One region of the Spiribacter aquaticus genome, then DNA from elsewhere that is predicted to be linked to it. Evidence: predicted binding sites of a transcription regulator. Region 1 holds the regulator's gene; each other region holds the start of a gene.
What was found. Region 1 encodes sigma-54, which starts transcription at its own class of promoters, with help from an activator protein. Its sites were predicted from a motif close to TGGCANGNTNCNTGCTT; they were not measured.

Region 1 (3,272 bases):
TTCCGGCGGCTGTCGGTGCTCGACAACCTGCTCGCCGTGCTCGAGACCCGTGACGGGCTGTCACGCCAGGCACGGCTTGAGCAGGCGGAGGCACTAATGGAGGAGTTCGGCATCGGGCATCTGCGTGACCAGGCCGGGATCAGCCTGTCGGGCGGCGAGCGACGGCGCGTTGAGATTGCCCGGGCGCTGGCAGCCGATCCGCGCTTCATCCTGCTGGACGAGCCCTTCGCCGGCGTTGATCCGATCTCGGTGGGCGACATCAAGGGCATCGTCCGACACCTGGCGGAGCGCGGTATCGGCGTACTGATCACCGATCACAACGTCCGCGAGACGCTGGCCCTGGTCGACCGTGCCAGCATCCTCAACGCCGGCCGGGTGATCGCCGACGGGACCCCCGGCATGATACTCGACAACGCCGAGGTGCGGGCGGTCTACCTGGGCGAGGACTTCCACCTGTGAGACTGGCGGGCGCCGGACAGCCGGCGTTACGCTATCCAGACCAATTCGCACGCGGGGAACAATGAAGCAGTCGCTTGAACTTCGGGCCAGTCAACAGCTCACCATGACGCCCCAGCTGCAGCAGGCGATCCGGCTGCTGCAGCTGCCGGCGGCCGAGCTGGCGCTCGAGATCCGCGAAGCGCTCGAGTCCAACGTCATGCTCGAGCCCGAAGACGACACCGATCACGCCGTCGCAGCCGCCGCGCCCGAGGGGACGACGCCGGCCACCCCCGATCCGTCGGAAGAGCGTCTGGGCTCGAACGCCACCGACGCCACCGAGCTGGGCGAGGGCATGGCGGTCTCCGAGCACTGGGATGACACCGGTCATAACGGGCCAGCGGGCGCCACGGCGGAAGGCGACGGCGGCAGCGACTTTCTCGATCGCCAGGCGGCCCCCGCCGATTCGCTGCGCGATCACCTGCAGTGGCAGGTCGATCTGTCCAGCCTGGGCGCGACCGACCGCCAGATCGCCGCCGCACTGATCGACGCCCTGGACGAGCGCGGGCATCTGGCCGAGCCGGTCAGCGAATTGCGGTCCGCCCTCGACGCCGATGTCGACGCCGACATCGACGAGGACGACATCAACGCCGTCCTCACGATCCTCCAGCACATGGACCCGATCGGCATCGGCGCCCGTGACGCCCGCGAGGCACTGCAGATCCAGATCGACGCCATGCCGCCGGACACGCCCGGGCGCCAGACCGCCCGCCAGGCCATTGAAGCCGACTGGTCACTGTTCAGCCCGGGCCGGCAGGTCGCGCTGCGCGAGCACCTGAAGGTCGACCAGGAACAGCTGGACCTGGCCCTGTCGCTGATCCGCCGACTCGACCCCCATCCCGGATCGCGATTCGGCGAAACCCGCACCGATTACGTCGTCCCCGACTGTCGGGTGCGGCGGGTCAACGGCCGCTGGCAGGTCGAGATCAACCCCGAGGCTTCGCCCCGGGTGCGCATCAACGACTACTACGCGAGCCTGATCCGGCGGGGCGACAGCAGCCGTGACAACAGCCTCCTGCGCGATCACCTGCAGGAGGCACGCTGGCTGATCAAAAGCCTGGAGTCGCGGCGCGACACGCTGCAGCGCGTGGCCGAATGCGTCGTCGAGCGCCAGCAGGCGTTTCTGGAGTATGGTGAAGAGTCGATGCAGCCACTGGTGCTGCGCGATGTCGCCGAGGCCATCGACATGCATGAATCGACCGTATCGCGGATCACCTCGCGGAAATACATCCTCACGCCCCAGGGGACGCTGGAGTTCAAGCATTTTTTCTCGAGCCATGTCCCGACGGCCGACGGCGGTGAGTGCTCGGCGACGGCCATTCGCGCGCGCATCCGCCGGCAGGTGGCGGCAGAGGATCCGGCCAGGCCACTCAGCGATTCACGGCTGACCGAGACGCTGCGTGGGGAGGGCATTCACGTGGCGCGGCGAACCGTGGCCAAATACCGGGAAGTCATGGGGATCGCATCGTCAACCCAACGCAAACGGCTACGCTGAAGAAGAAAACATAAGGGGAAATCATGAAAATCGACATCACCGGCCATCACGTCGATGTCACCAACGCGCTGCGTGACTACGTCGACGAGAAATTCCAGCGCCTCGAGCGCCACTTTGATCATGTCGTCGACGTCCATGTGATTCTGACCGTCGAGAAAAAGACCCGTAAGGCGGAGGCCACCCTGGTGGTCAGCGGCGCCCGGCTGTTCGCCGAGTCCACCGCCAGCGAGATGTATGCCGCCATCGACCTGCTGGTCGACAAGCTGGACCGCCAGGTCGTCAAGCACAAGGAAAAGCGCAGCGACCATCATCCGGAGCAGGGACGCGTCGGCGATAATCTGGAACCCTGAGCACTATGGAGCTTACCCGACTGCTGTCGGTGACGCGCACGCAGTGCGGGGTCGACGTCACCAGCAAGAAACGCGCCCTGGAGCGCATGAGCGAGCAGCTCATGGCCGATACCCGGGCGGGCGGCGACGCCACGCGCGCCATCTTCGAGGGGTTGATCGTGCGTGAGCGTCTGGGCAGCACCGGACTGGGGCGCGGGGTGGCACTGCCCCATACCCGCAGTCCCGATATCGAGACCCCGCGTGCCGCCCTGGTCCGTCTGAATACACCCATCGCCTTCGACGCCGCCGACAGCCAGCCGGTGGATCTGCTGCTCGCCCTCCTCGTGCCTGAGCACAGCAACGATGAGCATCTGCGCATTCTCGCCCGGCTCGCGGAGCTGTTTCGCGACGAACACCTGTGCACGCGGCTGCGCCAGTGCCGCAGCGACGCCGAGCTCTACGCCACCATGACCGGCAGCGACGACGGGGCGCCCGACGCATGAGCCAGATCCCCGGGACGCTGATGCGGGTCAACGGTGTGGGCGTCCTGATTCGGGGCGAGGCGGGCATGGGCAAGAGTGACACCGCGCTGATGCTGCTGCGCGCAGGTCATCAGCTGGTGGCCGATGACGCCGTGATGGTCATACGCCGCGGTGACCGGCTGATCGGCCGGGCACCGGACGCCGGTCGCGGGCGGCTGTGCCTGCGCGGGCCGGGGATCATTGAGGCCGGGGATCACTTCGGCACCGGTGCGGTGGCCGACTGGTCACCCATCGACTGCGCCATCGAACTGACCCGGGCCCGGCGTCGGGCAAGCGCCACGGCGGACTGGCAGACCCTGACGATCCACGGCATCGGCCTGGCCCAGCTGGCGCTGTCGCCCGAGCGGCCGGTCGCGGCGATCATCGAGCTTGTGGCAGTGACCGCACCGCGGCCCTGGCGGGTCCCGGAGG
Region 2 (3,272 bases), on a different contig from region 1:
CTGATCGAGCATCAGCACCACCCAGTGCACCGGGCGCACGAATTCGCTGCTCTGATCCCCCCAGCGCATGCGCTTGGGAATGGGCAGCTGGGTGAGGGCATGGTCGATCAGCGCCGGCAGCAGCGCGTCGGTATCCCGCCCCGTTTCGGTGCCACGGTGGACCAGCCAGGCGCCTTCGTCGGTCTCAAGGGTCTCGAGCTGATCGACGTCCACCCCGCAGGATCGGGCGAACCCCTCCGCCGCGCGGGTGGGGGCCCCCGTTTCATCAAAGGCCACCGCCCGCGCCGGGCCGCGCCGCTCGAAGTCGCGATCGGGCTGGCGCCGGGCCACCGCCTCGATCTGCACCGCCAGCCGTCGCGGTGCGCCCAAGGCGCGGACCTCGCCGTGGCTGACCCCGGCCCGGTCCAGGCCATCGGCCAACGCCTCGGCCAGGCGGTCACTCAAGGTATCGAGGGCGCCGGGCGGGAGCTCTTCCATGCCCAGCTCAAAAAGCAGCGTCGCCGTTGCCCCGCTCATGCCACGCTCCGATCCGACCCGGTGTCGCGGCATAGCGGAAAGCCGAGTGCCTCCCGCGAATCGTAATAGGCCTGGGCCGAGGCCCGGGCGAGGGTGCGCACGCGCAGGATGTAGCCCTGACGCTCGGTCACCGAAATGGCGTGGCGGGCGTCGAGCAGGTTGAAGGCATGCGAGGCCTTCATGGTCATTTCATAGGCCGGCAGCGCGAGACCCTGCTCCACCAGGCGCAGCGCCTCGCGCTCGTGGGTGTCGAAGGCCTGGAAAAGGCTTTCGACATCGGCCTCCTCGAAGTTGTACCGCGACTGCTCGCGCTCGTTCTGCAGGTAGACATCGCCATAGGTCACCGGTCCGTCCACGCCCTCGCTCCAGACCAGATCGAAGACGCTCTCCACCTCCTGGAGGTACATGGCGATGCGCTCCAGCCCGTAGGTGATCTCGCCCATCACCGGCCGGCAGTCGAGGCCGCCGGCCTGCTGGAAGTAGGTGAACTGGGTGATCTCCATGCCGTTGAGCCACACCTCCCAGCCCAGGCCCCAGGCGCCCAGCGTGGGGGACTCCCAGTTGTCCTCGACAAAGCGGATGTCGTGGACCAGGGGGTCGAGGCCCAGTGCCTCGAGCGAGCCCAGATACTGCTCCTGGATATCCTTGGGCGAGGGCTTGAGCACCACCTGGAACTGGTAGTAGTGCTGCAGGCGGTTGGGGTTTTCGCCATAGCGGCCGTCGGTGGGCCGGCGGGAGGGCTGGACGTAGGCGGCGCGCCACGGCTCGGGGCCGATGGCCCGCAGGAAGGTCGCGGGGTGGAAGGTGCCCGCGCCCACCTCCATGTCGAGCGGCTGCATGAGGACGCAGCCCCGGTCGGCCCAGTACTTCTGCAGCGCGAGAATCAGCGCCTGAAACGTCATCGATGCTCTCCAGCAAAGCGGCGAAAGCGGAAAGTATAGCCCGCCCGCGCCATCCCTGTCAGGCAGCCCGCCGGCGCCTGATGCACGGTATTGGTGCGTTTGCACCACCAAACGCGTTAAGGTGGTGCATGCACCCGGATGATGCCCGGAATCGGTCACGGCAGGGCCCGTTTTGGTGCACTTCGGCGGGTTGGCACGGAAAATGCTTATCCCCGTGGGACTTTTCAATGAACATGACTGGAGGCCGAACGATGGCTCACACCGCCGACGACGTTCTTGCAATGATCAAGGACAACGAGGTCCGCTTCGTGGATCTGCGTTTCACCGACCCCAAGGGCAAGCAGCAGCACGTGACGCTGCCGGCCCACGCCGTGGATGCCGATCTCTTCACCGAGGGGAAGATGTTCGACGGCTCGTCAATCGATGGCTGGAAGGGCATCAACGAGTCGGACATGATCCTCATGCCCGATGCCGATACCGCCATGCTCGACCCGTTCTTCGACGACATGACCCTGACGCTGGTCTGCCAGATCATCGAGCCCAACACCATGCAGGGCTATGGTCGGGATCCGCGCTCCATCGCCCAGCGCGCCGAGGCGTATCTGCAGTCCACCGGCATCGGTGATGTGGCCTACTTCGGGCCCGAGAACGAGTTCTTCGTGTTTGATGACGTGCGCTACGGCACCAACATGAGCGGCTCTTTCTACAGGATCGACTCCGAGGAAGCCGACTGGAACACTGAGAAGGTCTATCCCGACGGCAACATGGGCCATCGCCCGGGCGTGAAGGGCGGCTACTTCCCGGTCCCGCCGGTGGACAGCCTCCACGACATGCGCTCGGCCATGCTCGAGTGCCTGACCGAAGTGGGCATGACCACCGAGGTGCACCATCATGAGGTGGCCACCGCCGGGCAGTGCGAGATCGGTGTCGGCTTCAATACCCTGGTGAAAAAGGCCGACGAGGTGCAGACCCTCAAGTATGTGGTGCACAACGTGGCCGCGGCCTACGGCAAGACCGCGACGTTCATGCCCAAGCCGGTCGTGGGTGACAACGGCAGCGGCATGCACGTCCATCAGTCCATCGGCAAGACCGGCGAGATGCTGTTTGCCGGCGATCAGTACGGCGGCCTGTCCGAGACGGCGCTCTACTACATCGGTGGCCTGATCAAGCACGCCAAGGCCATCAACGCCTTCGCCAACGCCTCGACCAACAGCTACAAGCGTCTGGTCCCCGGCTTTGAGGCGCCGGTGCTGCTGGCCTACTCGGCCCGTAACCGCTCGGCGTCGGTGCGCATCCCCTGGGTGGCCAATCCCAAGGCCCGGCGGATCGAGCTGCGCTTCCCGGACAGCACCGCCAACCCGTATCTGTGCTTTGCCGCGATGCTGATGGCCGGCCTTGACGGCATTCAGAACAAGATCCATCCCGGCGATGCCATGGACAAGGACCTCTACGATCTGCCGCCCGAGGAAGAGGCCGAGATCGACAAGGTCGCGTTCTCGCTGGAAGAGGCCCTGGACGCGCTCGACAAGGACCGTGAGTTCCTCAAGGTCGGCGGCGTGTTCACCGACGATTCCATCGACGGCTACATCGACCTCAAGCGCGAGGACGTGCAGCAGCTGCGGATGACGACGCACCCGATCGAGTTCGATCTCTACTACAGCGTCTGATCGGCGTCGATCGCGGAGACGGTCGCATGAAGACCCCCGCCTCCGCGGGGGTTTTTTCTTTAATGAGGTCGATGATGACGGATGCGATGCCAATCGATGCCCGTGAGATTCTCGATAATCTGACCCGGGCGGTGGTGGCGATCGATGATGAGCGCCGGATCGTGCGCATGAACGCCGCGGCCGAATC
Region 3 (3,272 bases), on a different contig from region 1:
CGGGCGCTGAATCGGGACTGGAGAATGTCGACGCGGATGTGCCCATCGTGGCGGAGCAGATAGGCGCTACCCAGCAGGAAGATCACCGCGAAAGCCTGGATCTGGCCCTCGAGCAGGGCGTTCGAGGACAGCTGCATGCCGAGCTCCGCGCCCAGATAACGGCCAATCACGTTGATCACCCCGAGGGCGATCATCAGCATCGCCACCCATCGCAGCGCCCGGCCCACCCGGTCGCTGAGCGCATCAATCATTCCTGAGAGCGTCAGCAGTCCGCGCATCACACGGCCACTCACCAGGCCGACTCCATCATCGCCACCAGGGTTTCGGCGGGCAGCACCACCGGGTTGCCCTTCATCGATGAGGACCGCTCGGCGGCCGCGGCAATCGCTGGCAGATCACTGCGCACGAGCCCCGCCGAGCCCAGACCGGGCAGCCCCTGCGTACGGGACCACTGCGCGAGGTGATCAATGGCCGTGTCGGCCTCGCAACCCAGGGCGTCGGCGATCCACCCCTCCACCGCGCCGATCCGCGCGGCGGTTGCACCATGGGTGGCGGCGCGATTGGCCCGCAGGGCCGCTGGCAGCAATGCGCCGGCAATGGCGCCATGGGGCAGGTCGGTCATGCCGCCAAGCGGCCCGGCAAGGCCATGCACGGCACCCAGCCGGGCATTGGCGAGGGCCAGGCCCCCGGTCAGACTGACCCAGGCCATGTCGTCACGCGCGGCCGGATCCTCGCCCGCCATCAATCGCCGGAGCGCCGTCAGTCCCAGAGGAATCGCATCGCGGCAGAGTGCATCGGTAAACCGATTGGCCTGACCGCTGAGATACGGCTCAATCACCTGCGTCACGGCGTCGAGACCGCTTGCCAGGGTGACCGCGGCCGGTGAGTGATCGGTCAGGGCAGGATCGACGAGGGCCACTGCCGGGAGCAGACGCGGATCACGCAGTGACACCTTGCGGCGGGCCTCGGGCACGTCAATCACCGCGTTGCGGGTCGCCTCGGTGCCAGTGCCGGCCGTCGTGGGGAGGGCAATGAACGGCAGCGGCGTGGCATCCAACGCGGCACCGCCACCCACCACCTCGAGATAGTCCAGCACATCCCCCGCGGCCGGGATGAGCGCCGCCACCGCCTTGGCGGTATCGATCACGGACCCGCCGCCCAACCCCACGACCACGTCGACGTCGGCCTGACGCCCCAGCGCCACGCCGGTCTCGATGAGACCCACATCGGGCTCGTGGGGGCAGGCCAGGCACGCGCACCCGGTGCCCATTTCCGTCAGTCCGTCGACCAGCCACTGCGCCCGAGCGGCGTTGGCACCATGAACGACCAGTGCCCGGCGGCCATGGGCGAACACGGTACTGACCGCCTCGACGGCCGTATCCCGACCAAACCGGACATGACGGGGCAGGTGCAGATCAAAGGCGGTGGACATGCGCTTCTCCGGGATTTTTCAAGCCGCCTATCGTCGCAGGCGGATGCCGGGTCGTCCATGCCATCAGATGCACTGTTTATGTGCAGATCGCCCGGACTTGTCCAGACTGGTGCATCCGTGACATAACGGATCCCGGCACCGTTGACGGCCGCGGGTCGAGGAGGAGAGTCCACCCGATTGGCACGTAGTTTGCTTGAGACAGGGGTGCCGAACTGGCTTTGCACACCCTCGAGACAAAAGAGGAACGCGGGAATGAATAAGACAATCATCTCAATGGGCCTTGCCGCGACCGGGCTGCTGGCGTTTGCCGGCACCACACAGGCGGCCACCCTTCAGGACGTGCAGGATGCAGGGGAACTGCGCTGCGGCGTCAGCAACGGGCTGCCCGGGTTTTCACAACCCGACAGCAGCGGCAACTGGGCGGGCATCGATGTGGACACCTGCCGGGCCGTCGCGGCCGCGGTACTCGGTGACGCCGATGCCGTGGAATTCATCCCCCTGACCGCCGCGGAGCGTTTCACCGCCCTGCAGTCGGGCGAGATCGATGTGCTGTCGCGCAACACCACGTGGACGACCACCCGTGATGCGTCGCTGGGCCTGAACTTCACCGGCACCAACTACTACGACGGGCAGGGCTTTCTCATCAAGACCGCGCTCGGCGTCGACAGCGCCTATGACCTCGACGGGGCCGCGGTCTGCACCCAGGCCGGCACCACCACCGAGCTCAACCTGGCCGACTTTTTCCGGGCCAACGACATGGAGTATGAAGCGGTGGTGTTCGACACCTCCGAGGCGAGTGCCCAGGGCTTTGACAACAACCGTTGTGACGTCCTGACCTCGGACACCTCGCAGCTCGCGGCGCTGAAGACCCAGCTGACGGATCCGGATTCCGCCGAGATCCTGCCGGAGATCATCTCCAAGGAACCGCTGGGCCCCGTGGTCCGGCAGGGCGATGACGAATGGTTCAACGTCGTCAAATGGGTGCTGTTCGGGCAGATCAATGCCGAAGAGTACGGCATCACCTCGGAGAACGTCGAAGAGATGGAGTCCTCGGACAACCCGAGCGTGCAGCGTATCGTCGGCACCTCCGGCAACATGGGCGAGATCCTTGGCCTCGACGACGACTTCATGGTCGATGTGATCAGCCAGGTCGGGAACTACGGCGAGATGTTCGAGCGTAACGTGGGCCCGGACACGCCGCTTGGCCTCAACCGGGGCAATAATGCCCTGTGGACCGACGGTGGCATCCTCTACGCACCGCCGTTCCGGTAAGCGCACTACGGCGCAATGAAACCGCCCGGGCGTCGGATGCCGATGCCCGGGTGCTGACAACCCACTCACCCACGGCACAGGCCGGCAGTCATGAGCAGCGACCCGACACCGCTTAAGCCGGGCAACCCCAAACCCTGGAATGATCCGCGCGTCCGCTCGGTGGCCTTCCAGCTCATCGCAATCGCCGCCGTGGCCTGGATCGGATACAGCCTTTTTCAGAATACGATCAGCAACATGGAAAGCCGGGGCATCCGCACCGGGTTCGGGTTTCTGAATGAAACCGCCGGCTTCGGCATCATCATGAGCCTGATCGATTACAACGAAACCATGACCTATGCCCGGACCTTTCTGGTCGGGCTGACCAATACCCTGCTGGTCTCAGGGCTGGGCATTCTTTTTGCGACGATCGTCGGATTCATCGTCGGCATCGCGCGGCTTTCCACCAACTGGCTCGTGGCAAAGCTCGCGCTCGCGTACATCGAGATCTTTCGTAACGTCCCGCTGCTGCTGCAGATCTTCTTCTGGTACTTCGCGGTGCTCGGCACCCTGCCCGGCCCGCGGCAGGCCC

Region 2: the regulator sigma-54 is predicted to act here: its motif matches at 1,610-1,626, upstream of glnA (glutamate--ammonia ligase).
Region 3: the regulator sigma-54 is predicted to act here: its motif matches at 1,611-1,627, upstream of FPL11_RS09710 (amino acid ABC transporter substrate-binding protein).

What each region holds. Positions count from the first base shown of each region.
Region 1 is NZ_VMKP01000003.1:138,912-142,183, reverse strand. It holds gene lptB (LPS export ABC transporter ATP-binding protein) at 1-459, shown strand, start outside; gene FPL11_RS07150 (RNA polymerase factor sigma-54) at 521-1,990, shown strand; gene hpf (ribosome hibernation-promoting factor, HPF/YfiA family) at 2,014-2,340, shown strand; gene FPL11_RS07140 (PTS sugar transporter subunit IIA) at 2,346-2,822, shown strand; gene FPL11_RS07135 (HPr kinase/phosphorylase) at 2,819-3,272, shown strand, end outside.
Region 2 is NZ_VMKP01000001.1:214,149-217,420, forward strand. It holds gene glyS (glycine--tRNA ligase subunit beta) at 1-516, opposite strand, end outside; gene glyQ (glycine--tRNA ligase subunit alpha) at 513-1,418, opposite strand; gene glnA (glutamate--ammonia ligase) at 1,670-3,085, shown strand; gene glnL (nitrogen regulation protein NR(II)) at 3,157-3,272, shown strand, end outside.
Region 3 is NZ_VMKP01000004.1:180,583-183,854, forward strand. It holds gene FPL11_RS09700 (TRAP transporter small permease subunit) at 1-293, opposite strand, end outside; gene FPL11_RS09705 (iron-containing alcohol dehydrogenase) at 290-1,432, opposite strand; gene FPL11_RS09710 (amino acid ABC transporter substrate-binding protein) at 1,685-2,704, shown strand; gene FPL11_RS09715 (amino acid ABC transporter permease) at 2,795-3,272, shown strand, end outside.